3 regions of the Modestobacter sp. I12A-02662 genome follow, and region 1 is predicted to be linked to each of the others. Evidence: predicted binding sites of a transcription regulator. Region 1 holds the regulator's gene; each other region holds the start of a gene.
The links. The regulator LexA, encoded in region 1, represses DNA repair genes until DNA is damaged. The targets are predictions, from matches to a motif close to TCGAACANNTGTTCGA.
Positions count from the first base shown of each region.

Region 2: HL189_RS13630 (DUF222 domain-containing protein) is a predicted target of LexA. The motif match lies at 2,618-2,633, and genes of this name have one in related genera.
Region 3: HL189_RS14915 (DUF222 domain-containing protein) is a predicted target of LexA. The motif match lies at 2,546-2,561, and genes of this name have one in related genera.

Region 1 is NZ_JABGDE010000010.1:148,343-152,652, forward strand. It holds gene nrdR (transcriptional regulator NrdR) at 1-492, opposite strand, end outside; gene HL189_RS16170 (LysM peptidoglycan-binding domain-containing protein) at 856-1,077, opposite strand; gene lexA (transcriptional repressor LexA) at 1,610-2,419, shown strand; gene HL189_RS16180 (hypothetical protein) at 2,447-3,508, opposite strand; gene HL189_RS16185 (phosphatase PAP2 family protein) at 3,480-4,220, opposite strand; gene hflX (GTPase HflX) at 4,301-4,310, opposite strand, start outside.
Region 2 is NZ_JABGDE010000008.1:169,592-173,901, reverse strand. It holds gene treZ (malto-oligosyltrehalose trehalohydrolase) at 1-1,564, shown strand, start outside; gene HL189_RS13635 (dihydrofolate reductase family protein) at 1,567-2,295, shown strand; gene HL189_RS13630 (DUF222 domain-containing protein) at 2,637-3,407, shown strand; gene HL189_RS13625 (hypothetical protein) at 3,341-4,144, shown strand; gene HL189_RS13620 (ATP-dependent DNA ligase) at 4,153-4,310, shown strand, end outside.
Region 3 is NZ_JABGDE010000009.1:136,455-140,764, reverse strand. It holds gene HL189_RS14930 (bifunctional UDP-sugar hydrolase/5'-nucleotidase) at 1-945, shown strand, start outside; gene HL189_RS14925 (methionine synthase) at 983-2,035, shown strand; gene HL189_RS14920 (hypothetical protein) at 2,036-2,419, opposite strand; gene HL189_RS14915 (DUF222 domain-containing protein) at 2,581-3,780, shown strand; gene ligA (NAD-dependent DNA ligase LigA) at 4,121-4,310, shown strand, end outside.

The sequences.
Region 1 (4,310 bases):
CGGGAGGTCCGGCTGCATGCCGGGCAGCGGTGGAGTGCCGCCCGGCAGGTGCCGGGCGCGCAGCTCGGTGATCTCCTTCTCGAAGTCCTCGAGGGAGTCGAAGGCGTGGTAGACGCTGGCGAAGCGGAGGTAGGCGACCTGGTCCAGCTCGCGCAGCGGGCGCAGGATGGCCAGCCCCACCTCGTGGCTGGGCACCTCGGCCGCGCCGGTGGCGCGGACGGCGTCCTCCACCTGCTGCGCCAGCAGCTGCAGCTGGTCCTCGCCGACCGGTCGCCCCTGACAGGCCCGGCGCACCCCGGCCATCACCTTGGTGCGGTTGAACGGCTCGGTCACGCCGCTGCGCTTCACGACGGCCAGCACCGCCTCCTCGACGGTGGTGAACCGCCGGCCACAGCCGGGGCAGGACCGGCGGCGGCGGGTGGTGACGCCCTCGTCGGTCTCCCGGGAGTCGACGACACGACTGTCCGGGTTGTGGCAGAAGGGGCAACGCACGTCGACTCATCTCCTCTCGCGGGTGTCACGCCGGCTGGCGGGCGAGCTTCTGGCACTGTCTGCGAACGGGCCGGTGGACCCGTCCTGTGGACCCACCCGGGGACATCCGGTGGACGCCGCGGGGAGAACGTGTGGAGCGGTTGTGGACGAACTTCGTCCGTGTAACCACAACATGTTGTGTTGGAACCGTATGCCCGGCCCCACGGGTACGCAAGCTCGGACGAGGCGTGTCGCGCAGCCGTCCCATCGGACCCATCGGGCGACGCCCGTCCCAACCGCCGCACACGGCGCGGCAGGCGCCGTCCACCGCTCCATGCCGTCCACCGCTCCACCCGGCCCTGCCGAGGCCGGCCGGGGCCACGCTCAGGGGAGGTGCAGGACCTGCCCCGGCTCGAGCGCGACCCCGCCGAGCCCGTTGAGGTCACGGATCGCGTCGACCACCGCCCGCGGGTCCTGCTCCGGCTCCACGACCACGGCGATGGCCCAGAGGGTGTCCCCGGGTTCCACGACCACCGTGTGCCCGCCGGCCAGCCGCAGCGCGGGACCCGGCTCGGCGGCGACGACCGTCGCCGTCGCCACGGCCACGGCCAGCCCGATCGCGATGGAGAGCCCCGCGACGACCCGCCGCCCGCGCCGGGTCAGCCGCAGGGGCGGGCGGTCCCACGACTCAGGGCCGGCGCCACGCGGTGCCGGACGACCGGCGGCACAGCCTCCGCAGCGGACGCCCCGCCCTCCGGCCGCACCGGCGGGACGCACGGCGCGACCGGCGGGACGCACGGCGCGGCGCCCGGGCCCCGGCGCACCGGCGGAGGGCTGCCTGGCGTACGCCTGCACGGGCGACGGCGGGACGACACTGCGCTGCACGGTGACCATTAGCCAACTCCTCGGTCGGGGCGAGCGTGATCGAACGGGTGTTCGAATCGAACGCTGGCGGATGTCTACCGCACGGCACCGACGGGAACGCGCCGACACGGCGCTCCTTCGAACACGTGTTTGAACACGACCGCCGATGGCGCTACCGTTCGGGTGCGATCGAGACGACGCAGCCCGCCCGCGCACCGAGCGGCCGGGCCGTCGCCGGGGAGCTGCGCGGGCCGCAGCCGGACGAGGAGGGGTCATGGCGGTCGACAACCGCTCGACGGACGGCAGAGCCGGTCCCGCACGCCGCAAGCGGGCCGCCGGGCCGGCGAACGGTGCCGCGGCCGGGTCCGCGGAGCCCGGCGGCGCCGTCCGCGCGTTCCCCGACCGGGCCGAGGCCGGCGACGGGCTCACCCAGCGCCAGCGCCGCGTCCTGGAGGTCATCCGCGACTCGATCGAGCGGCGCGGCTACCCGCCCTCGGTCCGTGAGATCGGTGAGGCGGTGGGGCTGTCCTCCGCCTCCTCGGTCGCCCACCAGCTGTCGGTGCTGCAGCGCAAGGGCTGGCTGCGCCGCGACCCGAACCGGCCGCGCGCGCTCGACGTCCGCCTCCCCGGCGACAACGCCGCCGCGCTGGGCGCCGACGGACCGGGCGCCGCGGCGGGCACGTCCGGCGGCGACGAGGCGGCTCCGCCGGCCGCCACCTACGTGCCCCTGGTCGGGCGCATCGCCGCCGGTGGTCCGGTGCTGGCCGAGCAGGCGGTCGAGGACGTCTTCCCGCTGCCCCGCGAGCTGGTCGGGGAGGGCACCCTGTTCATGCTCAAGGTGGCCGGCGACTCGATGGTCGACGCGGCGATCTGCGACGGGGACTGGGTCGTCGTGCGCCAGCAGCCCACCGCCGAGAACGGCGAGATCGTGGCCGCGATGATCGACGGCGAGGCGACGGTCAAGACCTACAAGCGCCGCGACGGCCACGTCTGGCTGCTGCCGCACAACGCGGCGTACGAGCCCATCCCCGGCGACGACGCGACCGTGCTCGGCCGCGTGGTCAGCGTCCTGCGCCGCATCTGATCGCCAGGAGGAGCGCGCCGCCGCGGGTCACTCCCTGCGGCGGCGCAGCTTCCCCCCGAGCCAGACGAGCACGGTCGCGACCACCGCGGCGATGACGCCGGCCGTCCACGGCGACACGTCGCGCACCAGGCCCGCCACGGGAGCGGCCGACGACCGGGGGCCGGCCGCCGTCGGAGCAGTATCCGCGCCGGCCGGGACCAGGGTCACCGGGGACGGCAGCCCCTCCCCCGCGAGGAGGAGGTCCCGGTTGTTCGCGGCGAAGGCGATCGCCTCCCCCTGCGGCGAGTCCGGCAGTGCCACGCGCACGGGCTCCCCCGCGAGCGCGCCGGCGACGTCGGAGCCGGACAACGGCCAGACGTAGGCGTCGGTGTAGGTGCGCAGGGCGACCCGCTGCCCGTCCGCGGACACCGCTCCCCCGGTCACCATCAGCTGGCCCGCCCGGCCGACCGGGCCGCCCGGGGTCCCGGTGAGGGTCAGCCCGAGCTGCAGCACCTTCGTCATCCCCAGCGTGGCCCCGTCGGTGAGCGGCCCGTCCGGCCGGTAGACCCCGCTGGCACCGAGGACCTCCTTGGTGACCAGGTAGGGCGTGCCGTCGGGGGCCAGGAGCAGCGCCTCGGCGTCGTGCGGCCCGTCGGGGTAGGTCAGCCGGGTCAGGGTGCTCGAGCCGTCGGTGCGCAGGCTGATGAGCGCGACCGTCTCCCGGTTCTGCGCGTTGTCACCGGTGTCGGCCACCCAGAGCGTGCCGTCCGCACCCAGCGCCAGGTCCTCGGGGTCGTACGGGTCGACCGCACCCGAGCGCACGTCACCGACGGCGCACGCGCCGTCGAGCACGAACACCTGCGCCCGCTCCCCGCCGTCGTTCATGGCCAGCATCGACTCGCCGGCGCCGGCGAGGCCGGACAGCTCCGGCAGTCGCGGATCGGTGATCTCGCAGCGGGTGACAGCTGCACCGAAGGGAGCGGACGCCGTGGTGTCCGCGAGCGCCGGCGCCGGGCTCAGCAGCAGGACGAACGGCACGGCGAACGCCGCGCCGCCGGACCGCAGCCGGCGCGCGGCGCGGTCAGGCGGGGGCTCGGCCGGCGCGGGCACGAACCCAGCGTGACAGCAGGGTTGCGTCCAGTGCGTGAACCACGCCCAAGAGCAGCAGCCCCACGGTCAGCCCCACCACCGCGTCGGTGACCCAGTGGAAGTCCAGCGCGACCATCGCCACCCCGGTCGCGAGCGGCCCGAAGACGCTCAGCGCCCAGAAGACCCGCTGCACCCAGGGGGCCAGGGCGAACTCGACGGCCTGCCAGCGGGCCACGCCCCACATGAGCACCGCGTTCGCGACGTGCCCCGAGGGGTAGCTGGCGCCGTCCCGGTGGAAGAACGACCCCGGGAACGCCGGCGCGGTGCGCCCGGTCCCCCACTTGAAGGCGTAGACCACCGCGGTGAGCAGGGCCAACGCGAGCAGGACCCGCACCAGCGGCACCACCGTGCGCTCCCGGACCAGGAGGGAGCCGACCAGGACCGTCAGGACGATCAGGATGAACCCACGGCCACCGGCCTGCGTGAACGCCCAGACCAGCCAGTAGGCGTCGCCGTTGCGCAGGTCCCAGTCGCTGACGACCTCGGAGACCCGCAGGTCCATGCGCTCCAGCCAGCCCCGGCTGAGCAGCTCCGCGGTGATGCCCACGGTGGCGAGCGCGGAGAGGAGGAGGACCCACCACGCCGGCCGGCCGATGCCGATCACCCGGGTGCCCGCCGGTACGGACGGGCTCCCGGCGGGGTCCGCCGTCTGCCGTACCGCACCGGGGTTCACGGCCTCACGGTACCGGGGCCGTGACCTCCCCGTGATCCTCCCGGTGTCCCGCCACGCGGGCGGGACACCGGGAGGACCCGTCACACACCT
Region 2 (4,310 bases), on a different contig from region 1:
CCGGCGGCAGCCCGACGGCGTGCACGGGCTGTCCCGGCGCTTCGACCCCGCGGCGTACACCTGGCGGGACCGCGCCTGGACCGGCCGCCGGCTCGCCGGCGGTGTCGTCTACGAGCTGCACATCGGCACGTTCACGCCCGAGGGCACGCTGGACTCGGCGATCGACCGGCTGGACCACCTGGTCGACCTCGGCGTCGACTTCGTCGAGCTGTTGCCGGTCAACGGGTTCAACGGCACGCACAACTGGGGGTACGACGGCGTCGCCTGGTACGCCGTCCAGGAGACCTACGGCGGCCCGGCCGCCTACCAGCGGTTCGTCGACGCCTGCCACCAGCGTGGCCTCGCCGTGATCCAGGACGTCGTCTACAACCACCTCGGCCCGTCCGGGAACTACCTGCCGCTGTTCTTCCCGGTCTTCAGCGAGGGCGGGGCCAACACCTGGGGCAACTCGGTGAACCTCTCGGGCCCCGACTCCGACGAGGTCCGCCGCTACATCATCGACAACGCGCTGATGTGGTTGCGCGACATGCACGTCGACGGCCTGCGGCTGGACGCGGTGCACGCCCTGGTCGACGAGCGCGCCACCCACGTGCTGGAGGAGATGGCCGTGGAGGTGGAGCGCCTGTCGGTCGCCGAGGGCCGCCCCCTGACGCTCATCGCCGAGAGCGACCTCAACGACCCCTCGCTGGTCACCCCGCGCGTGGCCGGCGGCAAGGGGCTCGACGCGCAGTGGAGCGACGACTTCCACCACTCCCTGCACACCCAGCTCACCGGCGAGGCCCAGGGCTACTACGCCGACTTCGCGGCGGCCGGCCTCGGGGGCCTGGCCAGGACGCTGACCGGCGCCTACTTCCACGACGGCGCGTGGTCGAGCTTCCGGCGCCGGCACCACGGCAGGCCGGTGGACACGAACGCGTTGCCCGGCTGGAAGTTCCTGGCCTACCTGCAGGACCACGACCAGATCGGCAACCGCGCCGTCGGTGACCGGATCTCGGCCACCCTCTCGCCCGGCCTGCTCGCCGTCGGTGCGACGCTGGTGCTGACCAGCCCGTTCACGCCGATGCTGTTCATGGGTGAGGAGTGGGGCGCCTCGACCCCGTGGCAGTTCTTCACCAGCCACCCCGAGCCCGAGCTGGGCAAGGCCACCGCGGAGGGCCGGATCGGTGAGTTCGCCGCGCACGGCTGGGACGCCGCCGTCGTCCCGGACCCGCAGGACCCGGAGACCTTCACCCGGTCCAAGCTGAACTGGTCCGAGCTCACCCAGGAGCCGCACGCGCAGCTGCTGGCCGTGCACCGGTCGCTGATCGCGCTCCGGCACGCACACCCCGACCTCGTGGACCCCGACCTCCGCAGCATGGCGGTCAGCTGGGACGACGCCGACCGCTGGCTGGTCGTCACCCGCGGCTCGCTGCGGGTGGTCGCCAACCTCTCCGACCAGCCCCGCGAGGTCGACCTGGACGTCCCGGCGCACGAGCTGCTCCTCGCCACCGGCGAGCCGCCCACGCTGGACGGCAGGACCGTCACGCTGCCGGCGGAGAGCGCCGCCGTGGTCAGCACCCGCTGACCGTGCGGCGGCTGTTCCCCGACCCCGGACCGCTGGAGGACACTGCCGCGCTCGCCGACGCCTACCGGCTGCCGGCCGGCCGGCACCTGCGGGTCAACTTCGTCGCGTCCCTCGACGGCGCCATCGCCGTCGAGGGCCGCAGCGGCGGGCTCGGCTCGGACGGCGACCGGCGGGTGTTCCGCGTGCTGCGGGCGGTGTCCGACGTCGTGCTGGTCGGGGCGGGCACGGCCGCCGCCGAGGGGTACCGCCCGGTGTCCGCCGACTCCGCCGTCGGCCGGCTGCGGGCCGCACTCGGCCGCCCCCCGGTCGCGCCGGTCGCCGTCGTCTCCCGGCGGGCCTCGCTGGACCCGGCCGACCAGCTGGTCACCGGCGCCGTCGCGCCGACGATCCTGGTCACCTGCGCGGCCGCCGACCCCGGCCGTCGGGCTGCGCTGAGCGCCGCCGGGGTGGACGTGCTGGTCTGCGGGGACGACGACGTCGACCTGCCCGCCGCGCTCGACCAGCTCGCCGGCCGCGGGCTGGAGCAGGTGCTCTGCGAGGGAGGCCCCGCGCTGTTCCAGGCCGCGCTGATCGCCGGCGTCGTCGACGAGCTGGACCTGACGGTGGCCCCCCAGCTGGTCGGCGGCGGCCCGGGCCTGTTGCCGGCAGGGCTGCCGGTGCCGGCCCGTGGCCAGCTCCGCCAGGTGCTGGAGGAGGACGGCGTCCTCCTCACCCGGTACGCGCTGCGCTGAGCCGGTTCATCAACCGGCCAGCACTCGCGCGCCCGGGCAGCGAAGAGCACGGTGCGGTCGGTGGCGAGCATGGTCGGCCAGCGGCGCGAAGGCGTCGGCGTCCATCGGGGCGCCGACGAGCACCAGCAACGGCCCGACGCCCCGGACCTCGAGGTGCAGACGAGCACCGGGCAGGGTCGAGGGTTCGGGCGGCCGGAGCGGTGGTCGCGGTCATGCGGGTCCCTCGAGGCTGGGGCTCCCTGTGGTCCAAGGACGCCGGTGGCAGGGCGAACTCATCCGCTGCGACTCGGGCGGCCCGAGAAGAACGCGAAACTGTCAGTGGTCGATCCTGTGTTCGATCCGTGCACGAGAGCGTGGGTGGGCTGGAGATCGACCTGGTGTGGCAGCCCCAGGTCGCTGCTCCGCGCCTACCGGTGGCCTGGCTCTCCGACGAGGAGAAGGCCGTCGAGCTGCAGCGGGTTCAGGCCCGGAGGGCGATGGACACCGCCTACGAGGCGGAGCTGATCCTGGCGCTGGCCGACGACCGGCCGGCCACCGCCGACCCGCCGCCGGACACCCCGGGTGCCCGCCGGCCGGGCTGGACCGCGCAGCCGTCGGAAACGGTGAGCGAGTTCCTCACCGCGGAGCTGGCCACCGTGCCCAGCGTCGGCCGCGGCACCGCCGCGATCAAGGTGGCCCGGGCGCTGACCTGGCGGGACAAGCTGCCGGCCACCTTCGCCGCCCTGGCCGCCGGGGAGATCGACGAGCGCCGCGCCCAGGCGCTGGCCGACGTGCTGATGCACACCTCCGCCGAGGTCGCCGGCCGGGTCGAGGACGCGCTGCTGGGCGAGGCCGGCGACCTGTCGGTGTACAAGCTGCGCGACCGCGCCACCGCCCTGCTGCTCCAGTTCGACGACGCCGCCGCCGAGGAACGCCGCAAGGAAGCGAGAAGGCCGCCGACGTCAAGCTGTACCCCTCCCCGGCCGACGGCCGCACCACGCTGGCCGCGGACCTGCCCACCGACGAGGCGACCGAGTGCCTCGACCTGGTCGACCAGCTCGCCCGCATGCTCAAGGCCGACGGCGATCCCCGGCCGATCGGGCAGCTGCGGGCGCACGTGCTGTCGGCGCTGATCCGCCGCCCTGCCGACACCGGCCTGCCCACCGTCTGCGCGCACCTGACGGTCACCGCCGACCTCGCCGCGCTGGAGGGCACGAGTAATGCGCCCGGTGAGGTGAACGGGCTGCCGATCACCGCCGGCCACCTGCGGGACCTGCTCGCCCGCGTCAGCGCCCTGGGGCTCACCACCCCCGACGGCGGGACACTGCGCTTTGCGGTCACCGGCCCCGACGGGCAGCTGCTGGCCACCCTCACCCCCGCCGAACTCATCCGGCTGGCCCGCCGCGGCTGCCCCACCCACCCCGACCCCGCTGCCGACGCCGACACCGATCAGCCGTGCGCCTGCGGCGTGGCCGGCCCGCCCCCGCCGACCGACGCCTACGCGCCCACCGACCGGCAACGAGCCTTCGTCACCACCCGCGACCGGCGTTGCCGGTTCCCCAACTGCGGGCAGCGGATCGGCTGGGCCGACCTCGACCACGTCACCGCCCACCGGCCCCCGTGCAGGGTCCCGCCGCGAGCTCGCGAGTGGTGGGGGGCACGGGGGTCCTTCGACTTCGCCCCCGGCTGGCGCTTCACCATGACCCCCGACGGGGTGATCACCGTCACCACCCCCTCCGGCGTCACCCGCACCACCCGACCACCGGGCCAGCGACCCCGGCCCCCCGGCCCCCCGGCCCACCCGCCGGAGCCAGCCCCCCGCCACCGGCACCGGTCGAGGACCCGCCGCCCTTCTAGATCACCTGCTTGACTGAAGCCATGGACCTGCCCGTGCTGCCACCGGTCAAGCCGATGCTCGCCAAGCCCGCGGCCCAGCTGCCCGCGGGCGAGGGTTGGTTCTACGAGCCGAAGTGGGACGGCTTCCGCTGCATCGTGTTCCGCGATGGCGACGAGGTGGAACTGGGCAGCCGCAACGA
Region 3 (4,310 bases), on a different contig from region 1:
GAAGGGCTCGGCGGGCCGATCCTGGACATCAACGCGCGCACCAGCGCGGCGGTGGACCTGATCATCAGCGCGCACACGCACCAGGCGTACAACTGCCGGCTGCCGGACCCCGACGGCCGGGAGCGGCTGGTCACGCAGGCCGGGTACTACGGGCGGCTGGTCACCGACATCCGGCTCACGGTCGACCCGGAGACCGGCGACGTCGACCGGGCGGCCACCTACCAGGCGGCCAACGTCCCGGTCACCCGCGCGACGGCGGACGCCGACGTGGCCTCGGTCGTCGAGTACTGGAACGGCCGGGCCGACGAGACCGGCAACGTCGTCGTCGGGACCGTCACCGGGGACCTGCTGCGGGCCCGCAGCGGTGAGACGGTGGTCCGCAACGACGAGTCCGTGCTCGGCACGTTCGTCGCCGACGCGCAGCTGGCCGGGGCGCAGGCGCGGCCGGAGCTCGGCGCCCCCGTCGTCGCGTTCATGAACCCCGGCGGGCTGCGCACCGACATCACCGCGGGCGAGGTCACCTTCCGGGAGCTGTTCGACGTCCAGCCGTTCAGCAACACGGTCAACACCCTCGTGCTGACCGGCGCGGCCATCGACGACGTGCTCGAGCAGCAGTTCCGCGGCGCGGACAACACCACCGACCTCGTGCTGTCGACGTCCGGCGGCTTCCGCTACGAGTACGACCGCGCGCGGGCCGAGGGCGACCGGGTCTTCGACTGCTCGATCAGCATCAGTGGGCAGCCGGTCACCGCGGAGGGCAGCTACCGGGTCGCGGCGAACTCGTTCCTCGCCGCGGGTGGGGACAGCTTCACGGCGTTCACCACCGGCACCGAGCAGGTGACCGGGCCGCCGGACGTCGACACGGCGGTCGCCTACCTGCAGGGCCGCACGATCGACCCGCCGAACGGCGACCACGCGATCCCGGTGACCGCCGCGAGCTGCTGACGCCGGGGACGTCGGCGGCCCGGGCTACGGTCGGGTCGTGGCCCCGCCGACGGACTCCCCGGACGAGAAGAGCAGCCCCGGTGCCGAGGCACCGGCCGACCAGGGGCCGGCGCCCCCGCGGTGGGGGCCGGCCTCCGGTGTGGGATCGCTGCCCGGGGACGACCCGGTGGAGGCCGTGCGCCTGGTCACCGGGGAGCTGCCCGACTTCCCGCACCTCCCCGAGTTGCCGGGGCGTGGGCCGGGCGCCGACCTGATCGGGCGCAGCGCCGCGCTGCTGGTCGACCTCGCCGTCGACCTCACCCCGGCCGGGTGGCGGCTGGTCCCGCGGCCGGGCACCGACCTGCGGCGGGCGCACGCGACCATGGCCCGCGACCTCGACGCCCTGTACGAGGTGGCCGAGCGGTACGCCGGGCCGTTCAAGGTGCAGGTGGCCGGGCCGTGGACGCTGGCGGCCGGGCTGGAACGGACCCGCGGCGACCGGGCCGTGGTCGACCCGGGCGCGCGGCGGGACCTCACGCAGTCCCTCGCCGAGGGGATCGCTGCGCACGTGGCCGCCGTCTCCGCGCGGGTGCCGGGGGCGGAGGTCGTCGTCCAGCTCGACGAGCCGTCGGTGCCCGCCGTCCTGCAGGGCGCGCTGCCCACGGCCAGCGGGTTCGGGAAGCTGCCCGCGGTCGAGGCCACCGTCGTGGAGGAGGAGCTCGGCCACCTCGTGGACCGGGTCACCCGGCCGGTGGTCGTGCACTGCTGCGCCTCCCGCGCGCCCCTCGATCTGCTCCGGGCGGCCGGTGCCGCGGCGGTCTCCTTCGACCTGGGGCTGGTGCAGGACCTCGACGCCCTCGGGACGGCGGTGGAGGCGGGCACCCACCTGCTCGTCGGCGTGGTGCCCGGCACCGACACCCGGCTGCCGCAGCCCAAGGCCACGGCCAGCCGGGTGCAGGGCTGGTGGCGGGAGCTGGGGTTCCCGATGGAGGAGCTGCACACCGCGGTGACGCTGACGCCGTCCTGCGGTCTGGCCGGAGCGAGCCCCGGCTACGCCCGGACGGCGATGACCCACGTCCGCGAGGCGGCGAAGTACCTGTTGCCGGAGTAGTCAGCGCAGGGTGCCGACGACGGCGACCGGCGTGCCGTCCCGCGGGCAGCTCCACCGGGCGGCGCCGTCCCGGACGACGACCTCCAGCGGATGCGTGGTCGGGTGGTGCGGGCACGGCGGCCAGTTCGTGGCCGTGGTGCCCCGCAGCTCGTCGACCACCCAGTCCTGCACCATGCCGGCCACGTGGCTCACCTGCTCCGGACGGGGCCGGCCGAGCGGGACCGAGACGCCGGCGCCGTGCCTGCCGTCGCCGCTCGAGAGCATCGCGGTCGCGGTGCCGGGGTCGGCCGACCAGCCGTCGTCGACGACCCGGGGGACCGGCGCACCGGTGGCCGTGACGTCGGCGAGGACGGGCGCCAGGGCGCCGGCGAGCTGGACGTGCACCCGAGAACGCTGGCACGGCCCGCAGCCGGGCGCCATCGCTCCCGGTGTCGAGCTGATGTGCAGATCTGTGGAAACCGCATCTGACCCGGGGATTCCCGCCGCGAAGGGTGCGACTGACCGATAGAATCGAACAGACGTTCGAACCAGTTGAAAGGTGCTCCATGGGCGAGTTGCAGTCCTCCCTGGACGCTCTGGCGGCCGAGGACCTGTCGGGCATGTTCGGCCCTCAGCTGCTGGAGGTGCTCGGTGAGGCGCTGCGCAGTCGCAACCGGCTGGACGCGTTCATCACCCGCGTGGTGCGGGAGGGTGAAAAGGCCGGTGCCGCGGAGTTCGACGGGCTGAAGACCATGCCCGCCTGGCTGCGCGGGCACGCCCGGCTGTCACCGGCGGCGGCGGGGCGGATCGTGCGCTCGGGCCGGGCGCTGGAGCACCTTCCGGCGGTGGCCGAGGCGTTCGCCGCCGGTGACGTGACGGCCGAGCAGGTCGCCGTGATCACCCCGATCGCCGCCGGCGAGGCGCTGACCGCCGCCAACGCCCAAAGTGTGGACCTGGGTGAGGTGGACCGGGCGATGGTGACCGTCGCCACCACCGAGGCCCATCAGCGGCTCGGTGAGGTCGTGCACCGCTACCTCGACGCCCTGGACCCCGACGGCCCGGAGCCCGACCTCACCGAGGGGCGGCGGCTGACCATCGCCAAGCACGCCGACGGAAGCATCACCGGCCGGTTCGACCTCGACGCCGTCGGCGGAGAGAAGGTGCAGGCCGCCCTGGAGTCGATCGTGCAGGCCTCCCGACCGAAGGGCGACATGCGTACCCGGGCGCAGCAGCAGGCCGACGCCCTGGTCCAGCTCGCCGACAACGCCCTCGCGCAGGGGGATCTGCCGTTCCTGCGCACCGTCAAGCCGCACGTCGTGCTCACCATCGGCGTGGAAGACCTGGTAGACCCCAGCCGGAACCCCGGCGCGGCGGAGACCGGGTTCGGCGCCACGCTGTCCGCAGCGCGGGCCCGGTGGGTGGCCTGTGACGCCACGGTCCGGCGGATGGTCCTCGACGCCGACGGGCTACCGCTGGACGTCGGCCGGGAGAAACGGGTCGTCCCCCCACACCTGCGCCGGGCGGTGGAGAAACGCGACCGGCACTGCGTGTTCGCCGGCTGCGGCGCGCCCACCCACTGGTGCGACGTCCATCATCGGCTCGAGTGGATCAACGGCGGCAGGACGTCCCTGGAGAACTCGGCGTTGCTGTGCGAACGGCACCACACCAAGGTCCACCACGGCTTCCGGGTGGAGCAACAACCCGATGGCCAATGGCGCACCTACCGCCCGGACGGCACCGAGATCCTCATCCACCCGAGGGTCTAGCGACCTGCTCAGCTACACGTCCCGGCCGTCCCAGCTCGGGTCCAGGACTCCTGCGACAGCGGCGGCATCTGGGTGCAACCGCTCCTGGAGACAGCGCGCATGCGTGAAGAACTGCTGCCTCTGCTGCCGTGCCGCGGACTCGCGCCACCGAGAGACGACGATCAGAGCGCAGGGATCAAGGGCGCTGCCTTCGGCTGCTTCCCCGCAAAATGCGCACATCACGGGCGTCGACACGGCCGGAGCTTGGCACCGGACGGCGCCCGATGTCTCCGACGCCCGGTCGGGTGACCTCGGGTCGCTGCCCGGTTTCCTGTCGGAGCAGGCGGATACGGTCGTGGTCGTGAGCACCGAGGCAGAGGTGGAGCAGGAGGCCGTCGACGGCCCCGACCAGCCCGCGGTGGAGTCCGCGGTCGACCGGGAGGACCTGACCGAGGTCCCCGACGACGCGCGCACCCGGCACCGCGACCTCTCCGAGGAGCTCGACCGGTACGCCTTCGCGTACTACGTGCAGGACGCGCCGCTGGTCAGCG